DNA from 3 places in the Streptomyces sp. SX-6 genome. Region 1 is predicted to be linked to each of the others. Evidence: riboswitches for the same ligand, from Rfam matches in the RefSeq annotation. Region 1 holds a riboswitch; each other region holds the start of a gene.
What was found. Region 1 has a riboswitch for cobalamin ahead of ACV530_RS03580 (CoA-acylating methylmalonate-semialdehyde dehydrogenase). Riboswitches for the same ligand answer to the same signal wherever they lie in the genome.

Region 1 (2,255 bases):
TGCCGTCGTTCGGCGCGACGATGACCGAGGGATCGCCCTCCCCCGCGAGCGGACGGAACTCCTGCATCTTGACCGGGCGGTGGAAGAAGTCGTTGTACGACGTGAAGCCCCAGTGCTCCTCCGTCCGGTGGTCCCAGCACTCGTATTCGTAGAGCTTGTTGAGCTCGACGGCCGGCTGCGAGAACCAGTTCCGGGTGTTCAGCACATGCGCGCTCTCCGGGCTGTCCAGATACTGACACCACGCCCGGAGGATCACCCGGAGCTTGTCGTTGAACTGCGGGAGGCGGAAGGCGACATTGCCCGACGGTGTCAGCCGCATGTAGCCGACGAGTGCGGACATCGGCAGGGATATCAGCTTCATCGGGTCGCGGTCGTACGAGGGTGCCCATTTGACGACGACGTTGAGGTACTGGACGAACGCGTCGAGGTCGGCGATGTGCCGGTGCGCGTCCGGGACCTGGGCAATCATCTCGGACACGTACTTCCGGACGATGCCGTCGGAGTGGATGAGCTCGGCCATCTCCTGTACGGCCGGGTGGAGTTCTTCCTTGAGGTCCGCCGCGCGCTGGGCGAGGCTCTTCTGGAATTCGTCGATGGCGAGCGGGTTCCGCGGCAGATATCCGCCCGCCCGGCCGAACGTGTTCTGGTAGCGCGCGTGGAGTTCCTGAGGCGTGATGACAGCGGTCATGGCCGTTCCCCTCACTGGTCGCGTCGACAGCGGGTCGCATCCTCCCAAGCCCCGGCACCCTTCGGCACTTCCGCGATCCAGCCATTTCCGGGTACGGCCGGATCCGGCCTGCCGGCGTCAGGGGCTGGGGTCGGGGCCGGGGCCGGGGCCGGGGCCGGCAGGGGGTGGACTTACTAGGACGTCCAACTATATGTTCGTGACCAAGGCCCGCGGTGCAGGGAAGCCGGTGCGAATCCGGAACGGTCCCGCCACTGTGACCGGGGAGTGTGCCGTTGCGCGCACGCCACTGACGCGTCGCGTCGGGAAGGCTGGCGGCATGCGGTGATCCGGGAGTCAGGATACCGGCCGCGGCATGTTCCGTGTTTCCACGAGGATGGAGCAGACACGCATGGCACCGGTCCTCACCCACGACCGCGGCGATCCTCCGGAACGCACGGGAACGTCCGTGCGTCCATAACTCTCCGGAACTCTCCGGCGAATCGCCCGCCTTCGCGTCCCGCGGCTGTTCCGTGCGCGCGCACCGTACCCGGTGACGCCGCCGGGCCTGCCGTGCCATCCCCGGATCCCACCTGACGGGAGCAAGCTGTTCATGGTTCGTGAACTCACCCATTTCATCGGCGGCAAGCACATATCCGGAACATCGGGGCTGTTCGGCGATGTCCACGACCCCAACACCGGCGCGGTGCAGGCGAGGGTGCCCCTGGCGGGGCGCGACGAGACCACAGCCGCGATCGACGACGCGGTGAAGGCGCAGGCCGAGTGGGCCGCGTGGAACCCGCAGCGCCGGGCCCGCGTCCTGATGAAGTTCCTCCAGCTCGTGGAGGGCGAACGGGACTCCCTGGCCCGGATGTTGTCCGCCGAGCACGGCAAGACGGTCGCCGACGCGCACGGCGACCTCCAGCGCGGGCTCGAGGTCGTCGAGTTCGCCGCCGGCATTCCGCACCTGCTCAAGGGCGAGTTCACCGACAACGCGGGCACGGGCATCGACGTCCACTCGCTGCGGGCGCCGCTGGGCGTCGTGGCGGGGATCACCCCGTTCAACTTCCCCGCGATGATCCCGCTGTGGAAGGCCGCGCCCGCGATCGCCTGCGGCAACGCGTTCATCCTCAAGCCGTCCGAGCGCGACCCGTCCGTGCCCCTGCGGCTCGCGGAGCTCTTCCTCGAGGCCGGGCTGCCGGCGGGTGTGCTCAACGTCGTCAACGGCGGCAAGGAAGCGGTCGACACGCTGCTGGAGGACCCGCGCGTCCAGGCCGTCGGCTTCGTCGGCTCCACCCCGATCGCCGCGCACATCTACGCCACCGCCGCCGCGCACGGCAAGCGCGCCCAGTGCTTCGGCGGCGCCAAGAACCACATGATCGTGATGCCGGACGCCGACCTCGACCAGGCCGCGGACGCCCTCATCGGCGCCGGCTACGGCTCCGCGGGCGAGCGCTGCATGGCCATCTCGGTCGCCGTGCCCGTCGGCGAGGAGACGGCGAACGCCCTGGTCGCCAAGCTCAAGGAGCGCATCGGCGCGCTGCGCATCGGCCGCTCCGACGACCCCGGGGCCGACTTCGGGCCGCTGGTG
Region 2 (2,255 bases), on a different contig from region 1:
CGGCGAGGCCGAGGAGGGTGGCGAGGGTAGTCAGCGACGCGGTGAGGTCGTTGATCCATACGTTGCGGCCGTCCACGACTCCGGCGACGAGCCGCTTGCCGGGCAGGCCGCCGGCGGCGGCGAGGTCGTCGAGGTTGGCGGCGGCGCGGCCGGTGAAGTCGAGGGCGAGCCCGTCGACGGGGGCCTTGGCCAGGACGGGCAGTGCCTCGCCGAGCCGGTCGAAGTAGGAGGCGACCAGGAGCTGAGGGCGGTCGGTGAGGGCGCCGAGTTCACGGTAGGCGCGGGCTGCGGCGTTCAGTTCGGCCGGGGTGCGGTCCTGGACGAGGGCGGGCTCGTCGAGCTGCACCCACGTGGCGCCGGCGGCCCGCAGGTCGGCGAGCACCTCGGCGTAGACGGGCAGCAGCCGGTCCAGCAGGGTCAACGGGTCGAAGCCGGGCGCCACTTCGGGGGCGGGCTTGGCGAGCAGGAGGTAGGTGACCGGGCCGACGAGCACGGGGCGTCCGGTGAGACCTAGGGCGAGGGCCTCCTTCAGCTCCCCGACCTGCTTGCGGGAGTCGGCGGCGAAGACGGTGCCGGGGCCCAGTTCCGGCACGAGGTAGTGGTAGTTGGTGTCGAACCACTTGGTCATTTCGAGCGGCGCCGCGTCCTTGGTCCCGCGCGCCATCGCGAAGTAGCCGTCCAGGGCGTCCGCTTCGACGGCGGCCCGGTGGCGGGCGGGGATGGCGCCGACCATGACGCTGGTGTCGAGGACGTGGTCGTAGTACGAGAAGTCGCCGGTCGGGACCTCGTGGATCCCGGTGGCGGCGAGGCCGCGCCAGGTGGCGGCCCGCAGTCGGGCGGCGGTCCGCCGCAGCCCGTCGGCGTCCGCCCGGCCCTTCCAGTAGCCCTCGACGGCCTTCTTCAGTTCCCGGTCGGGGCCCTGACGGGGATAGCCGTACACGGTGGCCCGTGCTGCCGCGGCCGCGGTCTTGCGGGTCATGGAACTCTCCTTCGCGAGTTGCCCAGGAGGCCCGGGGACGACCGGGGGCGCGAAGGGTACGGCTGACACCGCACACCGCGGTGCTGCGCGCGCCGACCCGCCCTCGAGGTCACCGGACCTTCCGTGCGCACTGGTCGCGCACGGGCAGCGGCAGGTCTTCGGACTCGCGGGCGCGTGCATGGCGCACACCTACTGACCGTCGCTTCCCGGTCCCTACGGGCCCAGTGCTCATGACGGCGGTCGTTCCCGCTCACCGCTGCGGGGCAGTTCCGGATTCCCACCGGATTCCCTCTTGCGACGCGCCTGCCTGGCGGGCAGGGCGAACCAGCTGCACCGGTCAGCCTAGGTGCTGACCGGTGCGCGGAACAGCCCTGTTCACCTGCCGGACACACCGGAGCCGCGGCGGACGGCCAGGGTGAGGAGGGCGCAGACGGCATAGAAGGCGAGGAAGGCGACGTACGCCGCTTCGCCGTTGCCGGTGGCGAGGAAGGACTGGCGGAAGGCGATGTTGACCAGCAGGCCGCCGAGGGCGCCGACGGCGCCCGCGAGGCCGATCAGGGCGGCGGCCCGCCGCTCGGCCGCGGCATGTGCCGCGGCCGGGTCCGTGCCCGCCTGGGCCGCGGCCAGCGCCTTGGCGTGGTGGAGGGCGGGGATCATGCGGTAGACGGAGCCGTTGCCGATGCCGCTGAGGACGAACAGCGCGACGAAGCCCGCGAAGAAGACGGCGACCAGGCCCTGTTGGGCGGCGACGAGGATCAGCGCGGCGGAGACCGCCATGGCCCCGAAGACGGCGACGGTCACCCGGGCACCGCCGTGCCGGTCGGCCCACGCGCCGCCCAGCGGGCGGGAGAGCGAGCCGAGCAGCGGGCCGAGGAAGGTGAGGTAGGCGGCCTTGACCGGGGTGTCGAACTGGTCCTGGAACTGCACCTGGAGGACCTGCCCGAAGGCGAAGCCGAAGCCGATGAACGAGCCGAACGTGCCGAGGTAGAGCACCGAGAGCAGCCAGGTGTGGCCGTCGCGGGTGATCTCGCGCAGGGCCGGATGCCGGTGGCGGACCGGCAGGTTGTCCATCCACCGCGCCGCGGCGACGACGGTGAGCGCGATCAGCGGGATGTAGCACAGCGGCAGCAGCCGGGGGTGGCCCGCACCCGCGGTGGCGAGGACGAGGAGGCCGACGAGCTGGACCGCCGGCACGCCGAGGTTGCCGCCGCCCGCGTTGATGCCCAGCGCCCGGCCCTTGAGGCGCTGCGGGTAGAAGGCGTTGATGTTGGCCATG
Region 3 (2,255 bases), on a different contig from region 1:
CCGCCCGTTCGGGGTGGGCCGCTGCGACGGCATCGAGTGCTTCCGCCACCGTGGAGGCCGAGTTGCCCCACAGGACCTTCGGGGAGATCGGCAGGAGTTCGCGCAACGCGTCCGCGACCGGCTCCAGCAGCGCATGCCCTTGCGCGTACACCTCCTCCGGCGAAGCCGCCTTCCAGTGCCCCGCGGGCCGGGCCAGGTGCAACGGCACCGCACCGCCCGGTGCGGGCAGCCAGTACAACTCCCCGCCCGGCAGGTCGAGCAGCAGCCCGTGGCACAGGTGCGCGCCGATCAGCGGGGACCAGACCCGGGCCGCCAGGCCCTGGAACATCACGGAGGCGGCCACCCGCCGCTCCGTCAGGGCGAGGCGTCGCGCGACACCGTCGACACGGCCGGCGAGCGCGCTGCGGTCGGTTGCCAAATCGGCCCAGGGGCGGGCGTCGTGGGGCGGTGGACCGGTACTGACGCTGAAGAAGCGCCTCAAGTCGGCCAAGTCGGCCAGGGAATACGGCATCGGTTGAGAGCCTGTCACAGGGCCATTTGAACATCCCTTTAAGATGTCCGTGGATGCCAGGAAGCCGGTGCAATTCCGGCACGGTCGCGCCACTGTGACCGGGGAGCGAACCTCGACGAAGGCCACGGCCGCAAGGCGGGAAGGCCGAGGGGAGTGCTGATCCGGGAGTCAGGAGACTGGCCCGCTTGCCATGCCCCGACCCCCGGCCCGGTTCCGGTGAGAGGACCCACACAGCACCATGCGCATTCGCATACGCATGCTTCCCGGCCTGGCGGCAGCCGTCTGTCTGCTGCTCGTCGCCGGCTGCGGCTCGGCCGCGCCCAGGACCGATTCGGCGGACACGGACACCGCCGAAGGCTTCCCCTACACCGTGCGCAACTGCGGTGTCACCACCACCTATCAGCACCCGCCCACCCGTGCGGTGGCGCTCAACCAGCACGCCACCGAGATCATGCTGGCGCTGGGCCTGCAGAAGTCCATGGTGGGCACCGCCTACCTCGACGACGCCGTACTGCCCGAGTACCGGGCCGCCTATGACTCGGTCAAGGTGCTCGCCAAGCAGTATCCCTCCCAGGAGACTCTGCTCTCCGCCGAACCCGACTTCGTCTACGCCGGGTTCGGCAGCGCCTTCGACGAGTCGCAGGGACGCGGCCGTGCCGCGCTCGCCAAGAGCGGCGTCAACACCCACCTCAGCATCGAGAACTGCCCCTCCGGCCGCGTGACCACGGCCACCGACGACCAGGAGATCCTGACCGTCGGCCGGATCTTCGGGGCGGAGGGCCGGGCCAAGGCGCTGGTCGCCTCGATGCACACCACCCTGGACCGGGTGAAGTCCCGCCTCGCCCAGGCGAAACCGGTGAAGGCCTTCGTCTACGACAGCGGCGAGCAGACCGCGTTCACCGCCGGCGGCGCGGGCATCGGCAACGAGATCCTCGAACTGGCCGGTGGCAGAAACGTCTTCGCCGACCTCGACAAGCGCTTCGGCAACGTGTCGTTCGAGCAGGTCGCCCAGCGGGCCCCCGAGGTTGTCGTGATCTACGACTACGGGGATCAGTCCGTCGAGGCCAAGAAGTCCTTCCTGCTGTCGAACCCGGCGCTCAAGGACGTGCCCGCGATCCGCGACCGGCGCTTCGTCGTACTCCCGCTCTCCTCCACGGTGTTGGGCGTACGGGTGCCCGCGGCGGTCGAGTCGCTGGCCCGGCAGCTGCACCCGGAGTCCTTCCGGTGACCCGGAACACCCGGTACTGGTCGGTGGTGGCGGGGCTGCTCGTCCTGCTGTGCGCGGTGGTCACGTTCGGCGTCGCACTGGGCTCGGTCACGGTGCCGCCCGGACAGGTCTGGCAGATCCTGTGGCACCGGCTCGTACCGTCGTCGGGCGGTGGCGACTGGCCGCAGGTCCGGGAAACCATCGTGACGGACGTCCGGCTGCCCAGGGTGCTGCTCGGCGGCACCGTGGGGGCGGGGCTGTCCGTCTGCGGCATGGCGCTCCAGGCCCTCGTCCGCAATCCGCTCGCGGAACCGGCGCTGCTCGGCGTCTCCTCCGGGGCGAGCGTCGGCGCGGTGCTGGTGGTCGTCTCCGGGGTCACCCTGTTCGGGACGTACTCGCTGTCCGCCGCCGCCTTCCTCGGCGGGCTGGCCGCGCTGGTGGTGGTCTACACCCTGGCGCGGGCCGGCGGCCGGATGACCACCCTCCGGCTGATCCTGGCCGGGGTCGCCACCGAGCATGTGCTGCTCGCCGTGACCA

Region 2: it holds a riboswitch for cobalamin, as region 1 does, so the genes downstream of both, metE (5-methyltetrahydropteroyltriglutamate--homocysteine S-methyltransferase) here and ACV530_RS03580 (CoA-acylating methylmalonate-semialdehyde dehydrogenase) in region 1, are expected to answer to the same signal.
Region 3: it holds a riboswitch for cobalamin, as region 1 does, so the genes downstream of both, ACV530_RS33045 (ABC transporter substrate-binding protein) here and ACV530_RS03580 (CoA-acylating methylmalonate-semialdehyde dehydrogenase) in region 1, are expected to answer to the same signal.

What each region holds. Positions count from the first base shown of each region.
Region 1 covers NZ_JBTHHU010000002.1:321,864-324,118, forward strand. The annotation lists gene ACV530_RS03575 (phophatidylserine decarboxylase associated domain-containing protein) at 1-688, opposite strand, end outside; cobalamin riboswitch at 882-1,052, shown strand; gene ACV530_RS03580 (CoA-acylating methylmalonate-semialdehyde dehydrogenase) at 1,278-2,255, shown strand, end outside.
Region 2 covers NZ_JBTHHU010000026.1:102,355-104,609, reverse strand. The annotation lists gene metE (5-methyltetrahydropteroyltriglutamate--homocysteine S-methyltransferase) at 1-979, opposite strand, end outside; cobalamin riboswitch at 1,112-1,324, opposite strand; gene nirD (nitrite reductase small subunit NirD) at 1,355-2,255, opposite strand, start outside.
Region 3 covers NZ_JBTHHU010000044.1:10,541-12,795, forward strand. The annotation lists gene ACV530_RS33040 ((2Fe-2S)-binding protein) at 1-490, opposite strand, end outside; cobalamin riboswitch at 514-711, shown strand; gene ACV530_RS33045 (ABC transporter substrate-binding protein) at 750-1,739, shown strand; gene ACV530_RS33050 (FecCD family ABC transporter permease) at 1,736-2,255, shown strand, end outside.